2 regions of the Conexibacter sp. W3-3-2 genome follow, and region 1 is predicted to be linked to the other one. Evidence: riboswitches for the same ligand, from Rfam matches in the RefSeq annotation. Region 1 holds a riboswitch; the other holds the start of a gene.
The links. Region 1 has a riboswitch for cyclic di-GMP ahead of GKE82_RS30325 (type IV pilin protein). Riboswitches for the same ligand answer to the same signal wherever they lie in the genome.

Region 1 (6,936 bases):
CGGTCGCGGCGCACGCTCCGGGGGCGACCCAGGTGTCGCCGGCGCGGCTGGCCCGCACCAGGGAGGACGTCGTGCCGCTGGTGAGCGTGCAGTAGCGCACCCAGCCGGGGACGCTCGTGGCCCCGGACGGCACGTAGGTGGCGAAGACGAGGTCGCTGCGCGTGACCGTCCAGCCGGCCGGGATCGGGCCGATCTGCCCGGTGGCGACCCGCGCCTCGCGCAGCTCGGCCACGGTCGCGCGGACCTGGGCACGGGCGGTGTCCTGGGCGGCGGTCGCCTCGCTCGCGGTCTGCTGCGCGCCGGCGAACCGCTCGAAGCCGGTGAGGACGGCGCCGAGCACGAGGATGCCGAGCGTCATGCCGACGAGCAGCTCGACGAGGGTGAGTCCGCGCTCGTCCCGCAGTCGCGCGCGCATCACGACACCGGCCGGCGCACGAGCGCGGTCTGGGAGATCGAGCGGGCCCGCCCGTCGAAGCCGGTCCACGCGACGGTGACCGCGAGCCGGGTGGTCGTGGCGATCGACGCCTGCGCGCCGCTCAGGGCGGTCTCGACCTGCGTGGGCGGGCAGAGGCCGACGCTCGCGCCGCTGCCGAGCACGTCGAGCAGCCCGGTGACCCCGCCACCGGCCCCGAGCAGCCCGTTGTAGACGGTGTTGACGAGGTTGCTGGACCCGACCGCCGAGCACAGCGCGGTGCTGAGGTCGGGGAGCAGGGCGCCGACGCACGCGTTCAGGCCCGTGATGCCGAGCAGCTGCAGCCGCGCCGTCAGGGTGCCGGGGTCCATCGGATTGAGCTGCTGCGGCTGCAGCAGCTCGAGCGAGCAGCTGCCCGCCGTCCCGGTCCCCGAGCCCCCGGATCCGGTGGCGGGTCGCAGGCAGTCGAACGGGCCCGCGATGGACACGTTCTGGTACGCGTCGGAGAGGGTGCAGGCACGGTAGGAGACGGTGTAGGTCGTGCCGCGCCGGCGCAGCGTCCAGGACTGCGGCGTGCTGAGCGGCGCGGCGCCCGCGGCGGTCGGCGTCGCCGGCGTCACGCCGGTGCTGGCGGCGTCCCCGTCGGGGTCCAGCGCGACCCGCAGGCGGTCCGCCGGACCGGGGGTGGCGGCGAGCCGGTCGATGTCCGTCATGTCGTTGCGGGCCAGGGAGTTCCGGCCGCCGGTCGCCCGCTCGATCATCTCCTGGGCGAGGGCGTTGGCGACGTCGCGCTGCTTGGAGGTGGCGGTCGTGCGGTTGCCGCTGTCGAGCAGCGTCAGGGTCGCGAGCAGCCCGCCGATGAGCAGGGTCGCGGCGACCAGCACCTCCACCAGGGTGAAGCCGGTCTCGTCCCGTCGCGCGTGTGTGATCCGGTCCCGCACACCAGGGATATCGGCGCGTTCGCCGTTCACCACAAGTGGGGGAGGCCAACTGGACGAACGGACGAGGCGCCGCGCCCGCTAGCCTGCCGACCTGTGAGCGACCAGGCCGCAGCGCCCGAGCCCGTCCCGTGCTCCCCCTGCCGGGGGACCGGGAAGCTGATCTCGAACTTCGGGGGCAGCCCGCACGAGGTCGTCTGCCCCTGGTGCGAGGGGACCGGCGTGCAGATCCCGGAGCACGACGCGCAGGCCGCGCGGCGCGCCGCCGAGGAGCAGGCGGCCGCGGGCTGACGCTCAGCGCGCCGACGCGGCGCGCGCCAAGCGCTGCGCGGGCAGCTCGACCCAGCGCCAGCTCGCCGCGGCGACCAGCAGCGTGGGCAGCAGCGCGACGACGGTGGCGCCGAGGGTCGAGCTCGGCAGCAGCCCGACCGACCGCAGCCACACCATCAGCGGCACGTGCCAGAGGTACACGCCGTAGGAGAGCCGGCCCAGCGCGCTGAGCGGCGCCCATGCGAGCAGCCGGGCGCGCGAGGCGGCGCACCACGTGGCGAGCAGGACGAGCGCGAACCCGGCGGCGGCACCGGTGTCCCGCCACTGGCGGCGGTCGTCGAGCCGGCCGAAGTCGGCGGCCCACCAGGCCCCGATCACGACGGCGGCGCTGCCGGCCAGGAGGAGGACCGCCCGGGCGCGCGGCCCGACGGTCCGGCCGTGGGCGAGGACGGCGACCGCCATCCCGAGCGCGAAGTACGTCGCGAACGCCGGCAGCTGCTTGGACAGCACGTAGGCGTCGAGGTCGGGGTTCGCCACCAGCCAGGCGTTGAACGCGACGCCGACCGCGAAGAACAGGCCGCACACCGCCAGCAGCACGGCGCGCGGCGACAGCCCCGTCAGCCGGCGCAGCGCGAGCCACCCGAGGAGCGGCAGCACCGCGTAGAACGTCGCCTCGACGGCGAGCGTCCACATCGGCGGGTCGAGCTTCAGGAGCGTCGAGGACTGCAGGTTCTGCCCGAAGACCGCGAACAGCCAGAGGTCCTCGGCGGGCGGCAGGCGCACCCCCGGGGGAGCCGTCGTGCGGCCACAGCAGGACGATCGAGCCGAGGATCGCCAGGTAGTACGCGGGCACGATCCGTCCGACGCGGCGGATCGCGTACGCGCGCAGCCGGGGCGCGGGATGTCCCTCCAGCGCGGCGCGCACCCAGGGCGAGAACAGGAGGAAGCCGCTGACCACGAAGAACAGCACGAGGCCGAGGCGCAGCTCGTGCAGCGCCCCGTCGACGAACCCGGCGCGCCGCGAGGACATCGGGTCGGTCCCGGCCTTGTACAGCCACGCGTGGTAGACGAGCACCGAGCCGGCGGCGATCCCGCGCAGCCCGTCCAGGGCGGCGTCGCGCGCCGCCGGGCGCACGACGTCGGGGGTGGCCCCGCTCACCGGTCGGCGACCGCCAGCGTCCCGATCTCGCGGCCGCTGTAGCGCAGCGTCACGGGGAACCGGCCGGGCCGGTCGGCGACGAGCAGCAGCTCCCCGTCGAGGCCGGAGCCGACGGCCACGTCGACGCCGAGCCCGCGGATCTCGGCCCGGTCGGCGTCGGCGGAGCGCACGCGCAGCACCACGACGTCCCCGACGCGCGCGCGGACGGCCCGCTCGGCGGGGAGGTTCGCGGTGACCCGGTCGTCCGGGGAGGTCGGGGGCGTCAGCCGCAGCGGCGGCGCGTCGTCGCCGTCGTCGCGCGAGGAGGCCGTCAGCGCGCTGCTCAGCGCGGCGGTCAGCAGCAGGATCGAGAGGAGCAGCAGCAGCCGACGCGCGAGCACGCCCCGATGGTCGCAGATGTCCGCCGACGATCGGGTCCGCGCACTAGGACGAACGTCCATACCCAGTTCTGGGCTCAAGCTCGACGCACGGCCGGTCGATACGAGCCTCGTCAGACCCACGGTGACAAGGGCAAACCGCTCGTGAGGGCGGGACGCAAAGCCACAGGCCTCGACCGCAAGCGAGGACGCTGGGCCGCCACCGGGACCTTTGGGCCCCTCGGCATCGACCCGCGGAGCTGGCACGCAGGGCAACCCACAGGTCCATCGATCCCAGGAGGATCACTCCACATGCTGCACAAGCTCCGCAACGACGAGGGTGGCTTCACGCTCATCGAGCTCCTCGTCGTCATCCTGATCATCGGCATCCTCGCCGCGATCGCGCTGCCGACGTTCCTCGGTCAGCAGAAGAAGGGTCAGGACGCCTCGACGAAGTCCGACGTCCGCAACGCCGTGACGATGGTCGAGTCCTGCCTCACCGAGGCGCCGAACAACTGCGACAACCCCGAGGGGCTGCCCACCGGCGTCACGGTCACCGGCTCCAACGACGGCACCCCCGAGACCTACGTCGTCACGAAGTCCGCGAACGGTCGCTCGTTCACGATCACCAAGACGGGCATCGGCGTGTTCGCCCGCACCTGCAACACCTCGGGCCAGGGCGGCTGCAACAGCACCGGCGGCTGGTAGCACCGCACCGCATCCGACATCGACGTCGTCCCACGGGGCGGGCCTTCGGGCCCGCCCCGTCGGCGTTCCGGGGCCGGACGGGCACGCCGGCCTCGGCGATGTGACTAGAACACCCGTCCATACCCAGTTCTGGGCTCAAGGAGCGGCGCCGCGCCGTCGATACGGACAGCGAGCCAGTTCCACGGTGACAAGGGCAAACCGCTCGCGAGGGCGGGACGCAAAGCCACAGGCCTCGACCAGCAGCACGGGACGAGGACGCTGGGCCGCCACCGGGGCCACGATGGACCCGCCGGCAAGACCCGCGGACTGGCGCGCACAACCACAGGTCCATCGATCCCAGGAGGATCACTCCACATGCTGCACAAGCTCCGCAACGACGAGGGTGGCTTCACGCTCATCGAGCTCCTCGTCGTCATCCTGATCATCGGCATCCTCGCCGCGATCGCGCTGCCGACGTTCCTCGGTCAGCAGAAGAAGGGTCAGGACGCCTCGACGAAGTCCGACGTCCGCAACGCCGTGACGATGGTCGAGTCCTGCCTCACCGAGGCGCCGAACAACTGCGACAACCCCGAGGGGCTGCCCACCGGCGTCACCGTCACCGGCTCCAACGACGGCACCCCCGAGACCTACGTCGTCACGAAGACCTCCAACGGTCGCTCGTTCACGATCACCAAGACGGGCATCGGCGTCTTCGCCCGCACCTGCAACACCTCCGGCGAGGGCGGCTGCAACAGCACCGGCGGCTGGTAGCCCCACCCCCGGCAGGACCGAGTCGCTCCACGGGGCGGGCCTTCGGGCCCGCCCCCGTGTCACGTCCGCGGCCGGTACAGCGTGCGCGCCAGCCAGGCGGTCAGCGGCAGCACCCACGCCATGTAGAGCGCGAACAGCCACGGCGCGTCCTCGAGCGTCTGCCCGTAGAAGCGGACGTGCTCGCCCCAGTAGGAGACCGACAGCAGCAGGATCGCCGCGATCGTCAGGCGCGGCACCCCCGGCCGGCGGACCGCCTCCCAGGACAGCAGCGCGAGCACGAACGGCACCGCGTAGTAGTCGATGTTCCAGGTGTCCAGCACGCAGCGCAGCGAGAACAGCAGCGCGAGCAGCAGCAGCGCGTCGTCGCGACGGCGGTCGGGCCGGCGCCACAGCAGCAGCGACAGCGGCAGCGCGACGAGCACGATCAGCGGGTGCGAGATCGTCGACGCCCAGATCGGCACGAAGTAGCGGTCGCCCTGCGGGGTCGGCTCGCGCGAGCCCAGCGGCCAGAACACGTTGTAGGGGGTCGCGACGCCGTCACTGCCGGTCTGCAGCGCCGCGTTCTGGCTCACCGACGAGAACGCCTGCGGGCTCGACAGGATCCCCGGGAGCGTCAGCGCCGCCGCGATCACCCCGGCGACGAGCAGGACCCCCAGCCGCCGCGACGGCGTGGCGATCAGCACCGGCAGGACCGCCAGCAGCGCCCACTGCTTGGTGGCCAGCGCCAGGCCGAGCAGCGCCGCGGACAGGATCCGCCGGTCCCACAGCGCGGCGAGCACCGCCCCGACGCACAGCGCCCCGGCGAGGATCTCCTCCGGGTGCCCCCAGTGCAGTGCCCGGAACGTCAGCGGGTTGAGGATCGCCAGCGCGGCCACGAGCCACTGCACCGCGGGCCCCTGGCCGACCCGCTCGAGGTGCCGGCGCAGCGCCAGGCCGAGCACGATCCCGCCGGCCAGCAAGGGCAGAGCCCCGACGTAGTAGACGACGTCGAGGTCCTCGTAGAGCACGAGTCGCACGAACGGGGCGCGCACGATCAGCGAGAAGCTGCCCATCAGCGGCTGGATCTGCAGGAAGCCGGAGACGTTCCCGGCGGCGAGCAGGTCGATCGCCTGGCTCGCGTCGGTGAAGTAGTCCAGGCCCGGCTCCATGCCGATCGCGGCGCGCAGCGTCAGCGCGACCACCGCCAGCACGGCGGTGATCGTCAGGGCGCGGGCCGGCATCCCGCGCAGCATAGGCGCCGCGACCGGGCGTCCGTCCCGCTGGCCGCACGCCTCCTCACTTCTGGGGATGGCCGGCATCGGCCGCCCGCCGACGTGACTGCGCGCCCCTCAGCCGCCGCCCGCGGACCGCCGACGCCAGACGTGCCATGGACCGGCCCCTGCCCCTCATGGACGAGGCGGGCTTCACCTTCGTCGAGCTCCTCGTCGTCCTCCTCATCATCGGTGTCCTCGCGGGCATCGCGATCCCCGCCCTCGTCGGGCAGGAGCACAAGGCGCGCGCCGCCGTGCACACCACCGAGGAGCGGACGAGCCTGCTCGAGTCGCGGCTCGCGGAGCTGCCATGAGGCTGCGCGACGAGGAGGCCGGCTTCACGCTCGTGGAGGTCCTCGTCGCCGCCGCGCTGCTCCTCGTCGGCATGCTCGCCACGCTCTCGATGCTCGACATGGCCCAGGCGGTCACCACCACGAGCAAGACGCGCGAGCAGGCCGTGTCGCTGCAGCGCGAGATCATCGAGGCGGTCCGTGCGGTCCCGTACGACCAGCTGACGCCCGGCGGGGTCGGACCCGCGGTGCGCGCCTCCGGCTCGCTCACGGACTCCAACCTCGGGTCCGGCGGCTGGACGATCCGCCGCCGCGGCGCCACCTACACCGTGGCGGTCGGCGTCTGCGCGGTCGACGACGCGCGCGACGGCACCGGCACCCACGACGGCGGCCAGTTCTGCGCGACCGGCGCCGGGACGACCAGCAGCGCCACCTGCGGCACCCTCCTGGGGATCAGCGGGGCGATCAGCGGCACGCCCGCCGCCGCCACCGCCGGGGCCGCGGTCGGGGACTGCGGGATCGACCTGAACCTCGACGGCCAGGTCGACAACCTCACCGAGGCCAGCGTCGGCCTCTGCCTGCTGATCTGCCCGGGGGCCGGGACCGACGCGATGCCCTCGGACTACAAGCGCGTCGTCGTGCTCGTGCGCTGGGCGACCGGCGGCGGCAGCCGCTACGCGCTGCAGGCCACCACGATCGCCAACCCCGGCATGGCCGCCGCGCCGAGCGTCACCGCGCTGAACGCCGCGGGCAGCGTCCCCGTCACGAGCGCGACCAGCCTCGGCTTCAACGCCACGACCTCC
Region 2 (6,936 bases), 2.4 Mb from region 1:
GACACCAGCGGCCTGCGCGAGCGCGGCTCCCGCTGGCAGACCGCCAGCCGCAGCACCGCCGGATTCACCGTCCGGCACCCGCCCGGCCTGTAGAGGTCCCCATCGGGCATCCGCCGGGCCGCGCGCCAACGCGCTGAAGTTCGGGCCCTCCCGTGCCGATAGCGCGGGACGATGGCGCTCGCTCCCACACGTCCCGACGGCTTCGAGACCCCCGGACGCTCCCGGCCGGACCGGCCCCCGCGCCGCTGGCGCGCAGCCTCCGACGAGTTCCTCGTCCGGGCCGCCGCCCGCGGCCACGAGGGCGCGCTCGCCGCCATCCACGACCGCTACCGCGCGCCGCTGGAGCGGTACTGCCGCACGATCGTGCTGCAGCACCACGACGCCGAGGACGCCGCCCAGTCCGCGCTGGCGGCCGCGCTGCGCGCCCTCGCCGACGGGCGCGCCCGCCCGCACGCCCTGCGCGCCTGGCTCTACCGGATCGCCCACCGCGAGGCGCTCGCCGTCCTGCGCCGGCGCCCGCCGGCCACCGCGGGGGACGACACGGTCCTCGCGCTGCTGCCGTCGCCGCGGCCCGACCGCGTCGACACGCGCGCCGACCTCGCCGAGCTGCTCGGCGACCTGCGCGCCCTGCCCGAGCGCAGCCGCAGCGCCCTGGTGCTGCACGAGCTCGCCGGGCTGTCGTTCGACGAGATCGGCGAGACGCTCGACATCTCCTCCGCCGCCGCGCGGCAGGCCGCCTACGAGGCCCGCACGAAGCTGCGCGCCGGGCGTGCCGAGCTCGCCGCGCTGTTCCCGCTCGGGCCCGCGCTCGCGCTGGCGGGCAGCGCCGCGGGCGCCGGGGCGGCGGGCGCCGCCGGGGCGGCGACGGCCACGGGCGGGGCCGGCGCCGCCGGCCTGCTCGGCGGGATCTTCGGCGGGGCGGGCGTCGCGGCGAAGTGCGCCGCCGTCTGCGCGACCATCGGCGTCGTCGGCGCCGGGTCCTACTCCGTCACGCACCCGCCCGCCCCCGAGCGCGACCGCGACCGCCCCGCCGTCGTCGAGCGCGCCGAGTCCCGGCCCGCCGCGGACGACCGGGCCGCTGCGAGCCCGGACCCCGATCCGGTGGCCGCCGCTCGCGAGGCCGACGCCGCGCAGCGCGCCGCGGCACAGCGCCGCGCCGACGCGCGCGCCGCGCGCCGCGAGCGCGCCCGCCGCGCCGCCGCCCGCGACGCCCGCGCCCAGGCCCGCGCCCGGACGCTCGAGCAGGCCCGTGACGACCGCCACCGGCAGGCCGCGAGCACTCCCGCCACCCCGGCGGCGGCACCCGAGCCCGAGCCCGACGTCAGCGGCGTCGACGTCGAGGAGAGCCCGACGGGCGGGGCGGCCGATCCCGCCGCCACGGCGACGACCCCCGCTCCCGCGACCACGGCGGCGACCGCCCCGGGGAACGCGGTCGGCTCCGGTGAGGTCACCGGCGAGGCCAGCGAGGACGTCGTCGCCATCACCGTCGAGTAACGCCGACGCGCCACCTTCGCGGCGGGGCCTGACATTCGCCCCGCCACCCCCCTCTGCAGTGGTGAGGCACATCACGCGCCTCGGTCCAAGGCACACCCGTCGTGAGACGGGGTCGCAAAACCAGGGGCCTCCGCCCGGAGGTCGCCCAGTCGCCCGAGAAGGAGCACCCAGATGACCCGCATGTCCCGCCTCGCCGCCACGGCCCTCGCCGCCGTCGCGATCGTCCCGGCGACCGCCCAGGTCGCCAACGCCGACGTCAAGGCCACCGCCAGCGCGAGCGCCACGATCGACGTCGCCAGCCACCTCAAGAAGGCCAGCACCGCCACCGCGAAGCTGTCCGCCCACATCGAGGCCGGCCGCGACGGCGCCGCGCTCAAGGTCCTCAAGGTCGTCCGCCGCGAGACCACCACCGCCGCCCGCGACGCCCGCCGCCTCGCCCTGCGCGTCACCGGTGATGCGTCGGCCGAGCGCGCGATCTGGGCCCTCACCGCCGCCGGTGCCGCCCAGTCGCAGGCCGCCGGCGCCTACGTCGACCTGCTCGTCGACACCGACGGACGCCTCCAGCTCTCCCTCGCCGGCGCGCTGCCGTCGAGCGTCGCCAGCCGCGACGCGGTCGTCCAGTCGCTGACGACCCTCCTCGACAAGCTCAAGGACCCGGAGCTCCAGGCGCTCGCGTCCCAGGCGCTCGCCGCGCTCGCCGCGCAGACCCCGTCGACGCTCGACGAGCTCGCCGACATCCCGGTCGACCAGATGCCCGTCCGCGTCGCGAACATCGTCAAGACGGTCATGGACACGACCACCCAGGCGATCGACCTGCTCACGCAGCGCATGTCCGCGCTGATCCCGACGCTGCCGACCGCGGCGCAGGCCCCGATGACCCAGGCGCTCGCCTCCGTCGGCCAGATCCTGAAGACCGTCACCGACGGCGTGGCGCAGATGTCCACGAGCATCGCCGGCTCGATCCAGCAGATCATCACCGCGCTGAAGCCGGCCGCGGCGGCCGCCCCGAACGCCGGCGGCGAGATCGACGCGGACGTCGAGACCGCTGCGCAGCTCGACGGCTCGGTCAACGTCTCGATGCCGAGCCTCGGCAGCCTGATCCCGAACCTCAGCGGCGTCGTCCCGGGCTTCGGGAGCTTCATCAACAACCTGCTGGGCAACCTGCCGTTCGTCGGCGCGCTGCTCGGCGGCCGCTAGGACCCGGCGGCACCGTCACGGCCCGGTCGCGCCCCGCGCGACCGGGCCGTCGTCGTTCGCGGGCGCCCTCAGCGGATGCGGAACGACCGGATCGCGCCCTCGACGTTGCAGTCGCTCTGCGCGGCGCAGTCGATCCGGTAGGCCTGCCAGTAGTAGCGGCCCGGCTTGTTGAGGAAGTAGTCCTCCAGGGCGCTGTAGGTCTCGGTCTTCTTCGAGAACGTCGAGCCCTTCTTCCCCATCTTGCGGAAGTAGAGGTCGTCCTTGGCGGCGAGCGTGCCGTCCTTGCCCTTCTTCTTGGACTTGGAGACCTTCAGGAAGACGGCGCCCTGCCCCCGCGAGCGGACCTTGAAGGTGAACGCCTTCCCGGCGGTGAGGCTCTTGCCGTTGGACGGGGCCAGCGGCGTCGGCCCGCCGGTGGCGGCGGTCGCGGACGTCCCGGTCGCCACGAGGGCGGTCGCGGCGGCCACGGCGAGGATGCGTGCGGGGCGGCTCATGGTGAGAACCGTAACCCTCAGGCGACCCGTTCGATGCGCACGTCGCGCGCGCCGCGCAGGCGCGCGAGCGCGTTGAGCGCCTCCTGCGCCGCGCCCCGGGCGCCGCGATCCTCCAGGTGGAGCGTGTGGACCCGCAGCACCCCGCTCTCGCGGTCGTGGGCGGCGTCGGCGCGGGCGACGAGCCGCTCGCCGTCGAGGATCGGCAGCACGTAGTAGCCCCAGCGGCGCTTCGGGGGCGGCACGTAGATCTCCAGCCGGTGGTCGAAGCCGAACAGCGTCGCGGTGCGCGCGCGGTCGCAGAGGACGTTGTCGAACGGGGAGAGCGCCAGCCGGCGCGTGCCGGGCTCGAGGGCGGAGGCGGTCGCGAGATCCTCGCGACGCGCGTACCACGGGCCGCGCAGCAGCTCGCCGTCGTCGCCGCGGACCGCCACCGCGGTGAGCGGACCGCGCGGCCCGCTCAGCGCGGCGAGCGTGCCGGGCAGGTCGTCGTAGCGGTTGCGGGTGAAGTGCGCGCGGACGTCGGGGCCGCGCGCGACGCCGAGCATGCCGACGGCACGCTCGACCGCCCGACGGGTGATGCGCGACGACGGGATCGGCGCGACGTCGGTCAGGTCGTCGGGCAGGCACCGCTCCAGCAGGTCCCAGCGCCGCGCGCTCGTCGCGGTCGGGGACGGGCCGCGGTCGGCGACCCCGACCTTCCCGGTCAGCCACAGCAGGTCGAGCATCCGCGCCACCGTCTGGCGGCCGGAGACCTCGTCGGTCCAGTGCCCGTGACGCCACGGCGCCGCCGAGCGGTCCTCGAGCGCCGCGGCCGGCAGCGGGCCCGCCTGCCGCAGCGTCCGGACCACGGAGCGGGCGAACGCGGCGTTCTCGGCGAGGAAGGCGCGGGCGCGCGCGGCGCGCGGCGAGGACTGCGCCAGCCACCGGCGCATGCGGTGACGGTGGAACGGCAGGTCCCCGGTCCAGCACAGCGACGCCTCGTGGCACCAGTACTCGAAGAGCGCGCGCCGCCCGTACGCCGCCTCGTGCAGCGCCGCCTCGTCGATCGCCCCGAGCCGCGCGTGGAGCACGAGCAGCGGCGAGCGCGCGACGGTCGAGACCGGGTCCAGCTGCAGGCACCCGATGCGCTGCACCACGCGGGCGATCCGCGCGGCGCCGTCCCCGTCCCGCGGGCCCCAGCCTGCGGGGGTCTGCGCCCCCAGACCCTGGGCGTGCAGCGCCATCCGCCGGGCGAGGGCGGCGGGGATCTCGGGGATCTGCGCCATGATGCCCCCATCGTGCCCGACCCGCCCGACGCCCAGACCCGTCCCTCCGAGGCGCCGCCCTCCGCACTCGCCGACGCGATCGGCGGGCCGCTCGGCATCGCCGAGTCGGCGCTGCCCGCCGCCGCGTTCGTCGCGGCGTCGACCGCGTCGGGCGGGGACACGACGCTCGCGGCGATCGTCGCCGTCGCGCTCGCGCTCGTCCTCGCGCTCGCCCGGATCGTGCGCGGGCAGACCGTCCAGTACGCGCTCAGCGGCCTGATCGGCGTCGGGTTCGCGGCGTTCATCGCGGCGCGCACCGGCAAGGCGGAGAACTTCTTCCTCCCGGGCCTGCTCGCCAACGCGGGCTACGCGGCCGCGTTCGCGGTGTCGATCACGCTCCGCCGCCCGCTCGCGGGCTACGTCGCCGTGGCGGTCGCGGGCGGCAACCCGCTCGCCGCCTGGCGGGAGGACCCCGCGTACCTGCGCGTCGCGACGCGCGCCTCCTGGGTGTTCGTCGGCGTGTTCGTCGGCCGGCTCGCGGTACAGCTGCCGCTGTACCTCGCCGACGCGCTCGTCGCGCTCGGCGTCGCGCGCGTGGCGATGGGCCTGCCGCTGTTCGCGCTCGGCGGCTGGCTCGCGTGGCTGCTGATGCGCGGCGTGCCGATCCCGGCGGTCGCGCGGCCCGACGCGGACGGCGACGCGACCTCCGACGACGACGGGCCGCCCGCCGCTCCCGGCCGGCTCGCCGGGGAGGCCGACTGACCATGGACGACCTCCTGCACGTCACGAGCGCCGACGCCTGGGACGCCGCCGGCACGACCGGCGAGTACGCGATCCCGCCGCAGCCCGACGGCTCCCCGGCGCCGTTCATCCACCTCTGCCGCCCCGAGCAGCTCGCCGGGGTCGTCGCGCGCTTCTACCCGCCGCCGCACGACCACCTCGTCGTGCTGACCGTGCGCCCCGCCGGACTGCCGATCGTCGACGAGCCCGCGCCGGACGCAGACGGGCTCTTCCCGCACCTGTACGGGCCGCTGCCGGTCTCCGCCGTCGTGGCGGTCCGGGCGCTCGCCGGGGCGCTGCACGATCCCGCGGGGTGAACCGCCCGCGGGGGCATCGCGTAACGTCCTCACATGGCCTTCGACACGCTGAAGATGTACTTCAAGCGCTCCAAGACGCTGGACGCGCCGACCGACGTCTACGCCCACGAGGTGGAGCTGCTCGAGGGTGGGACGCTCGACCTGTCCACCCTGCGCGGCAAGCCGACCCTGATCGTCAACACGGCGAGCAAGTGCGGCTACACCCCGCAGTTCGAGGGGCTGCAGGAGCTCTACGCCACCTACCAGGACCAGGGCCTCCAGATCCTCGGCTGCCCGTCGGCCGACTTCGCCGGCCAGGAGCACGACGACGCCGTCGCCACCGGCGAGGTCTGCCGCCGCAACTACGGCGTCACCTTCCCCGTCACCGCGAAGATGAGCGTCCGCGCCGACCCGCACCCGCTGTGGGAGGACCTCAACCGCCAGCCGGGCTCCAAGCCGCCGGTCTGGAACTTCACGAAGTACCTCGTCGACGGCGACGGCAAGCTCGTCGCGCGCTGGGCGACGAAGGTCAAGCCCGACGATCCGGAGATCAAGTCCGCGATCGAGCGCGCGCTCGCGAAGTAGCCCGCCGCACCCCCGGGGCGCCGTGTCACCCGTCGACGAGACAGGTGGCGCAGGCGCCCTGCGACGTCTACCGTAGGGCCCTCGGGGCCGCGGGGAAGGGGACCGGCGAGGGTGCAGGAGCTCGGAAAGCAACGACCGCACACGGGCGGCCAGCCCGTCAGGGCGTTGGTCGCGCTCGTGCTGGTCCTCGCCTCGCTGCTCGCCGCGTGGCTCACGCACCGGGCGGTGGACACGCACCAGCGCACCCGCTTCGACGCCGAGGCCGAGCGGATCGACGTCGCGCTGGAGCAGCGCATGACCGCCTACGTGCAGGTGCTGCGCGGGGGCATCGGCCTGTTCCGCGCGTCCAACGAGGTGACGCGGACCGACTGGCGGCGCTACGTCGACACGCTCGCACTCGACGAGCGCTACCCGGGCTTCAAGTCGCTGAGCTTCGCCCGGGCGGTCCCGGACGCGGAGCTGTCCGCGTTCCTCGCGCGCGTGCGCGCTGAGCCCGCCCCGGCAGGGCTGGTGGTGCTGCGCACGATGCGCGACTACCGCCTGCAGGTGCCCGCCGACGCGGCGGGCGTCACCCCGATCCACTCGCCGATCGAGTGGGTCGCGCCGTTCACCGCCGAGAACCAGGTGGTGCTCGGCGTCGACATGATGCGCGAGCCGCGACGGCGGACCGCCATGCTCGAGGCCGGCCGCACGAGCCAGGCGGTGCTGAGTCCCCGCCTGCAGCTCTCCGGCAGCGCCAACGCGGAGGCGGGCTTCATCGCCTACGTCGCCGTGCGGCGCCGCGGCGAGCTCGACGGGTGGCTGACGGCGGCGTTCCGGGCCGAGCAGTTCATGCGCGGCCTGCTC

Region 2: it holds a riboswitch for cyclic di-GMP, as region 1 does, so the genes downstream of both, GKE82_RS12870 (hypothetical protein) here and GKE82_RS30325 (type IV pilin protein) in region 1, are expected to answer to the same signal.

Annotation. Positions count from the first base shown of each region.
Region 1 covers NZ_WLYW01000001.1:270,525-277,460, forward strand. Annotated here, with positions in the region: gene GKE82_RS01320 (PilW family protein) at 1-415, opposite strand, end outside; gene GKE82_RS01325 (hypothetical protein) at 415-1,296, opposite strand; gene GKE82_RS01330 (hypothetical protein) at 1,447-1,641, shown strand; gene GKE82_RS01335 (acyltransferase) at 1,645-2,403, opposite strand; partial or broken gene GKE82_RS31155 (acyltransferase family protein) at 2,420-2,779, opposite strand; gene GKE82_RS27680 (hypothetical protein) at 2,776-3,159, opposite strand; cyclic di-GMP riboswitch class I at 3,279-3,360, shown strand; gene GKE82_RS30325 (type IV pilin protein) at 3,448-3,843, shown strand; cyclic di-GMP riboswitch class I at 4,026-4,114, shown strand; gene GKE82_RS30330 (type IV pilin protein) at 4,198-4,593, shown strand; gene GKE82_RS01355 (glycosyltransferase 87 family protein) at 4,653-5,813, opposite strand; gene GKE82_RS01360 (prepilin-type N-terminal cleavage/methylation domain-containing protein) at 5,960-6,157, shown strand; gene GKE82_RS01365 (fibronectin type III domain-containing protein) at 6,154-6,936, shown strand, end outside.
Region 2 covers NZ_WLYW01000001.1:2,648,995-2,655,930, forward strand. Annotated here, with positions in the region: gene GKE82_RS12860 (hypothetical protein) at 1-93, shown strand, start outside; gene GKE82_RS12865 (RNA polymerase sigma factor) at 172-1,494, shown strand; cyclic di-GMP riboswitch class I at 1,574-1,651, shown strand; gene GKE82_RS12870 (hypothetical protein) at 1,666-2,691, shown strand; gene GKE82_RS12875 (hypothetical protein) at 2,760-3,185, opposite strand; gene GKE82_RS12880 (DNA glycosylase AlkZ-like family protein) at 3,203-4,450, opposite strand; gene GKE82_RS12885 (DUF3159 domain-containing protein) at 4,463-5,191, shown strand; gene GKE82_RS12890 (DUF952 domain-containing protein) at 5,194-5,526, shown strand; gene GKE82_RS12895 (glutathione peroxidase) at 5,560-6,090, shown strand; gene GKE82_RS12900 (CHASE domain-containing protein) at 6,202-6,936, shown strand, end outside.